Regions from separate parts of the Streptomyces sp. MUSC 14 genome, predicted to be linked through region 3. Evidence: riboswitches for the same ligand, from Rfam matches in the RefSeq annotation. Region 3 holds a riboswitch; each other region holds the start of a gene.
The links. Region 3 has a riboswitch for cobalamin ahead of metE (5-methyltetrahydropteroyltriglutamate--homocysteine S-methyltransferase). Riboswitches for the same ligand answer to the same signal wherever they lie in the genome.
Positions count from the first base shown of each region.

Region 1: it holds a riboswitch for cobalamin, as region 3 does, so the genes downstream of both, BIV25_RS02075 (prenyltransferase/squalene oxidase repeat-containing protein) here and metE (5-methyltetrahydropteroyltriglutamate--homocysteine S-methyltransferase) in region 3, are expected to answer to the same signal.
Region 2: it holds a riboswitch for cobalamin, as region 3 does, so the genes downstream of both, BIV25_RS28130 (HoxN/HupN/NixA family nickel/cobalt transporter) here and metE (5-methyltetrahydropteroyltriglutamate--homocysteine S-methyltransferase) in region 3, are expected to answer to the same signal.

Region 1 is NZ_MLYN01000007.1:166,664-168,917, reverse strand. It holds gene BIV25_RS02075 (prenyltransferase/squalene oxidase repeat-containing protein) at 1-931, opposite strand, end outside; cobalamin riboswitch at 1,048-1,180, opposite strand; gene BIV25_RS02070 (hypothetical protein) at 1,424-2,254, opposite strand, start outside.
Region 2 is NZ_MLYN01000046.1:75,045-77,298, reverse strand. It holds gene BIV25_RS28130 (HoxN/HupN/NixA family nickel/cobalt transporter) at 1-933, opposite strand, end outside; cobalamin riboswitch at 960-1,149, opposite strand; gene BIV25_RS28125 (helix-turn-helix transcriptional regulator) at 1,230-1,589, shown strand; gene BIV25_RS28120 (PepSY domain-containing protein) at 1,660-2,254, opposite strand, start outside.
Region 3 is NZ_MLYN01000007.1:314,081-316,334, reverse strand. It holds gene metE (5-methyltetrahydropteroyltriglutamate--homocysteine S-methyltransferase) at 1-1,088, opposite strand, end outside; cobalamin riboswitch at 1,258-1,480, opposite strand; gene BIV25_RS02730 (3-hydroxybutyryl-CoA dehydrogenase) at 1,669-2,254, opposite strand, start outside.

The DNA of each region.
Region 1 (2,254 bases), 150 kb from region 3:
GCCAGGCGTACGACCGCGAGGCCTGCTCGACGTGCCCGTCGGCGGCGAGCGCGACGACCGTGTCCGCCGTGTTGCCGTAGTCCGGCTGGTCCGTGGCGCCGGGCAGCGCGGAGGTCAGGTGGCCGGTCTTCGCGACGGCCGACGCGAGGTTCGCGCCCGCGTTGTCCGCGATCTGCGCCGGGGTGAGGTGCTCGCCGGTGACGCACGCGCTGCTGCCGGGCGCCTTGCCGGCCGTCGTGACGAACCCCTTGCCGAGCGCGCCGAGTACGCCCGCCGCCGTCGCGTCCGCGTTGGCCGCGAGGGCGCCCTTCTTGTCCGGCTGGAAGGCGAGGCCGCCACCGCCGGGCCGCTTGCAGGGCACGGACATGGCGGCGAGGAGGTCGTAGGGGGACTTGCCCGCCCTGGTGGTCTTCGCCGGGTCCGTGCCGGTCGCGGCCAGGGCGCCGATGACGACGGACGTGGAGTTGGTGTCGCTGGCGCCGCCCGGGTTGTAGCCCCAGCCGCCGTCCGTGTTCTGCACGGACTTCAGCCAGGCGACCGCCTTGCCGACCACGTCGTCGTGCCCGCCGGTCGCCTTCAGGGCCTGGACGGCGGCGGCCGTGTTGTTGGTGTCCACCACGACCTTGCTGTCGCACGCCTTGTCCGGGGCGGCGCGGAACGCGGCGAACGCGCCGTTCGCGCACTGCTGGCCGGTGAGCCAGTCGACGGCCTGCGCGGCGGGCCGGTAGCCGAGCGTGCGCTGCGCGACCAGCGTCAGCGACTGGCGCCACACGCCGTCGTAGGCCGGGTCGGCCGTGCCGTACAGCCCGGCCGGGAGGGTGAGCTTCGCAGAGGGCGACGGGGCCGGGGACGCTCCGGCGGCCGTGGCGGGCGCGGCGGCGGCCAGCACGCCTACGGCGGCGAGAGCCGCTGCGCTGCGGCGGACGTTCATGGTCGGCGACTGCCTCTCCTGCGGGGAGCCGGGCAGCGCGCGGGGACACCCCGGGCGGCTCGGCTCCGTAGACCTCGACGGTGCCGTGCGCGGCGGGTCGCCGACGCACGTGAGCCGGTCAACGTCCCGTCCGGGGCAGTCCGGCTCACCGTCCGGTGACGAACGGCTCACGGTTGCGGGTTCAGCGCCGGAATTGCACCGGCTTCCCCCTGTACGGGTGTGATGACGACCCCGCCACCTTACCGGCAGGCCTGCGCGCGCCGGGGGGTGGCCGTGGGCACAGGGCGGCGGTGACCAGGGTGACGGCCATGACGACGGGGAAACCGCTCGGCGCGGGCCGCCCGGCGGACGTGTACGAGATCGACGCGGCGTGGGTGCTGAGCCGGGACCTCGTCATGGAACGCCTCTCGGGCCCGACCCTGCTGACCGCGCTCGCCGAGGGCCGTATCGATATGCGGCTCCGCCGTGTGGGCCCGGACGGCCACGACGCGCCTACGCCGCCCCCAGCGCCCGATCGCACTCCTCCGTGTCCTCACCCTCCACCACCCAGTACGACCGCCCGTCCGCCGACTCCGCGAAGCGGATCGCGGCGGCCCGCTGCCGGCTCGGCGTGGCGTCCACCGACGTGCCGCACGCCAGCGCCAGCGCCACCCGTGCCAGATCGACCCCCGTCGCCCGCTCCACCAGCCAGGGAATCAGGTCGCCCGGGAGGAACGGCGCGACCCCGGTCACCCGCGGGCCCCGGCCGGTCAGTCGCAGTCCCACGTGCGCGACGGTGTGCGCGAGCCCCAGCGCCCGGACCGCCCGCTCGACCGTCTGCCGCAGGAAGCGGTTGTGCAGCAGGCCGTCGTGCGCGTGGACCGAGTGGCGCAGCGGCAGGCCCCCCGGCGCCCCCGGTGTCGTACGGGTGAGCGCGGCGATGCGGACCTCGTCGTCCAGGACGACCGTCTCCGCGGACACCAGCGCGCCGTCGAGGTCACCGGGCCCGTCCGCGGTCAGGCGGTGCCGGGCGAGCAGCGCCTTCGACGTCGCGGGGTCGGTGCAGGCCCCGGCCGTCTCGTACGACAGGCCCGGCAGCCCCAGATACCCGGTGATCCGCGCGGCGGTGCGCAGATGCGCCCTGGTCCAGGTCAGCACGCCCGCGACCGGCTGCCCGTCCGCGTACCGCGCGATCGCCTCGGCCGTCCGCGCCTCGTGCGTGGGGTCGGCCGGGAGATGGCCGGACAGGAAGGGCCGCGCCCAGCCGGGTGCGGCGCTGTCGACCAGGATCACGGGGCGGGTCTCGGCGATCCGCTCCAGCGGGATCCCGTACGCGACGGGGCC
Region 2 (2,254 bases), on a different contig from region 3:
CAGGACGCCGACCAGTTCGATGGTGCCGACGAAGAAGGCGACGGCGATGGACAGGCCGGTGATGGTGAGGTTGTAGAACACCTTGCGGACGGGGTTGGAGAAGGCCCACTGGTAGGCGAAGTTCATGAAGGTGCCGTCGAGGGTGTCGAAGAGGCTCATGCCGGCGGCGAAGAGGAGGGGCAGGCAGAGGATCGCGTACCAGGGGAGGCCGGCGGCGGCGCCGTTGCCGGCCAGGGCGAGCAGCAGGACCTCGGTGGTGGTGTCGAAGCCGATGCCGAAGAGGAAGCCGAGCGGGAACATCTGGCCGGGGCGCCGGATGGACTTGGTGAGGCGGCCGAGAATGCGGTTCATGAAACCGCGCGAGTCGAGGTGGGCCTCCAGCTCCGTCTCGTCGTAGTGCCCGGCCCGCATCGCTTTGAAGACGCGGGCGATGCCGACCAGGGCGACGAGGTTGAGGGCGGCGATGAGGTACAGGAAGCCGCCGGAGACCGTGGTGCCCACGGTGCCGAGTACCTGGTGGGTGCGGGAGCCGTCGTTCATCAGGGTGCCCGCGAGCTTCGCGCCGCCCGCGACCAGCGCCGCCATGACGACCACCACGCTGGAGTGGCCGAGCGCGAACCAGAAGCCCACCGACACCGGCCGTTTGCCGTCGGCCATCAGCTTGCGGGTGGTGTTGTCGATGGCGGCGATGTGGTCGGCGTCGAACGCGTGCCGCATGCCGAGGGTGTAGGCCGTGATGCCGAGGCCCACCCCGAACGCCTTGGTGCCGACCTCGTAGTGGCGTGGCACCACGAGCAGGAAGAGGATCCCGAAGGCGACCACGTGCAGGGCGACGATAACGGCCAGGAGGCCGGCGGTTCGGACGGTGTCCTCGCGTCGCCAGCGGAAGGAAGGCGAGGCGGCGGTTTCGGGCACGCCTGGGGACAGGGTCATACGGTCACGCTCCAGCACCTCGTGGATCAGCTTCGTGCTGCCGTGGCCGGTCTCCTGGCTGACGGGTCTGCGCGCCCGCCCCTGCCTTCCCGGCCGCGAGGCAGTGGCAATGCATGGGGCGGGAACTCCCCGATCACAGTGGCGAGGGCCGCTCCGGACTGAGCCCCTGAGGGGCTGTCACCGGTCTTCCCGAACACCACGGCCCGCTCACCCTAGAAGGCCGGAACCCGAGGCTGCAAGACTGCATAGATGAGCAGGTATTGAGGCGGGATTTCGCGGACTGCGATGATGGGTCCATGCATCTCGTCCCCGCGGAACGCGCCGGGCAGCGCACCATCGACGGCCATCGGGTCTGCGACGCCATCGCCGCCGTCGGCGAACCCGAACGCGTACGCGCCTGGGCCGACCGCTTCTCCCTGCTCTCCGATCCCGGACGCCTGGCCCTGCTGCTCGCCCTCCACGAGGCCGGCCCCATCGCCGTCTCCGACCTCGCCGTTGCCACCGGCATGAAGGACACGGCCGTGTCCCAGGCCCTGCGCCTGCTGCGAACCGCAGGCATCGTCCACGGCGAGAAGGACGGCCGAATCGTGCGCTACCGGCTCGTCGAGGGCCCGATGGCCGCGTTGCTCGAACACTGCGTGTCCCAGGAAGCATGACCAGATCCGCGGCCGCACGCGATCGCGGCAAGCGTCGCGCGACGCTCCCGCGCAGGCGCGGCCGACCGGTTCAGGCGTGTGCGTGCCCGGTACGACGGCGTGCGAACCAGCCGAGGACGATGTCCACCGCGAGGAAGCCGCCGAGCGGGATCCCGAGCAGCGGGACGTAGTAGCCGACGACGGCGACCACCGCGACGCAGGGCACCAGCACGTACACCGGCACCTGCCGCCAGGCACTGCGGGGGATCGGGCGGCCGAAGGCGGAGCCGCGGCCGCGCTGCCACCACATGCGGTAGCCCCAGAGGATGAGGAGGATCAACGCCAGGGCGAGGCCTGCCAGCGCGATCTGGTTCACGAGGCCGAACAGTGTGCCCGTGTGGGCGTCGATGCCCCACCGGGTCAGCTTGGCGAGCAGCGGGTAGTCGGAGAAGCGCAGGACGTCGGTGACCTTGCCGGTGGCCGGGTCGACGGCGATCGAGTCCTGCTTCTCCGGCCAGCTGCGCTGGATCTGCCGTACGACGTAGGCGGAGGAGGAGTCCGTGGGCGGCACGATCTCGACCGGGTCGGACAGGCCCTCGGCGCGGGCCGTCTTCAGGACGGCGTCGAGACCCACGTCGGACCGTGCGCCGGAGTGCGAGCCCATGTCCATGCCGTTCATGTCCATG
Region 3 (2,254 bases):
TGCTGGGCGAAGGCAAGCCAGCGCAGGATCTGCGGGTCGATGTCCCGCTCGGCGGCGGCGTCGAGCGGGACGTGCAGCAGGGAGCAGGAGGCGGCGACGTCGACGCGGTCGGCGAGCCCGAGGAGGGTGCCGAGGGTGGACAGTGACTTCTGCAGGTCGTTGATCCAGATGTTGCGGCCGTTGACGACACCGGCTACCAGGCGCTTGCCGGGCAGTCCACCGACGGCGGCGAGTGCCTCCAGGTTGGCGGACGCGGACTCGGTGAAGTCCAGCGCCAGCCCGTCCACGGGGGCCTTGGCCAGGACCGGCAGGGCGTCGCCGAGCCGGTCGAAGTAGGAGGCGACGAGCAGCTTGGGCCGGTCGGTGAGGGCGCCGAGGTCGCGGTAGGCGCGCGCGGCGGCGTTCAGCTCGGCCGGGGTGCGGTCCTGCACGAGGGCGGGTTCGTCGAGCTGGACCCACTCGGCGCCGGCCGCGCGCAGGTCGGCGAGGACCTCGGCGTATACGGGCAGCAGCCGGTCCAGCAGAGTCAGCGGCTCGAAGTCGGCGGGTACACCGGGGGCGGGCTTGGCGAGCAGGAGGTAGGTGACGGGTCCGACCAGCACGGGCCGGGCGGTGAGGCCCTGGGCGAGGGCTTCCTTCAGCTCGGCGACCTGCTTGGCGGAGTCGGCCGTGAAGACGGTGTCGGGGCCCAGTTCGGGGACCAGGTAGTGGTAGTTGGTGTCGAACCACTTGGTCATCTCCAGCGGGGCGACGTCCTGGGTGCCCCGTGCCATGGCGAAGTAGCCGTCCAGGGCGTCGGCCTCGACGGCTGCGCGGTGGCGTGCGGGGATCGCGCCCACCATGACGGTCGTGTCGAGGACGTGGTCGTAGTACGAGAAGTCGCCGGTCGGCACTTCGTGGATGCCGGCGTCGGCGAGCTGCAGCCAGTTCGTGCGACGCAGTTCGGCGGCGGTGTCCCGGAGGGCGTCAGCGGTGACGCGGCCCTTCCAGTAGCCCTCGATCGCCTTCTTCAGTTCCCGGTGCCGACCCTGGCGGGGGTAGCCGTACACGGTGGCCCGTGCTGCCGCGGCTGCGGACTTCGCTGTCACGGAGATCTCCTTCGCGAGACGAATCCCTGAGATCCCGGGGACGGGACGAGAGCGCGAAGGGGTGACGCACCGGACGGCGACGACCCCGCGCGGCAAAGGCACGGTCGATTCCGTCTGGTGTGTACGCCGACCCGCCCTCGAGGTCACCGGGATGTCCGCGCACGGAACGATCCGCACGCGGGCAGTTGGCAGGTCTTCGGACTTACGGGCCCGCCCTCCTTGCCGGAGGACACCTAATGGCCGTCGCTTCCCAGGTCCGGTACGTCGGACCCAGTGCGTATGACGGCGGTCGTTCCCGCTCACCGCTGCGGGGCAGTCCCGGATTCCCACCGGGTTCCCTCTTACGACACCCCGCCTGGCGGACGGGGCGAACCAGCTGCTGCGGTCAGCCTACGGGGTGGCGCCGCGAAAGGAAGAACACCGTCCAGAATCCGGAAGGTGAGGAAGAGCGTGTCGAATGAGGCACAACGAGGGGCGGGAAGCGCCGCACTCGCGCTTCCCGCCCCTTTCCCTGTCACGCCGCGCGGGACCCTCACCCCTGCGGCGGTGCGGGCCCCTCAGCCCGCGTCGGACCAGGCCCTCAGTCCTGGTCGTAGGTGTGGAACCCCCGACCGGTCTTGCGGCCCAGCAGTCCCGCCTCCACCATCCGCGCCAGGAGCGGTGGCGGGGCGTAGAGGGGTTCGCGGAACTCGTCGTAGAGGGACTCCGCGATGGAGGCGACGGTGTCGAGGCCGATCAGGTCGGCGAGCCTCAGCGGACCCATCGGGTGGGCGCAGCCCAGCTCCATGCCCGCGTCGATGTCGGCGGCCGTGGCGAACCCGGACTCCGCCATCCGCACGGCGGAGAGCAGGTAGGGGATGAGCAGGGCGTTGACGACGAAGCCGGCCCGGTCCCGGGAGTGGATCACCGTCTTGCCGAGCGTGCCCGTCGCGAAGTCCCCGACCGCGGCGACCGTCTCCGGTGACGTGTGCAGGGAGGTCACCACCTCCACCAGGGGTAGCACGGGCACGGGGTTGAAGAAGTGCAGCCCCACGACCCGGTCCGCGCGGCCGGTTGCCATGCCCAGACGCATGATCGGAAGGGAGGAGGTGTTGGTCGCCAGGACGGCCTGCGGGTCCTCGACGATCTTGTCGAGCGCCGCGAACACCTCGGTCTTGGCATCGGTG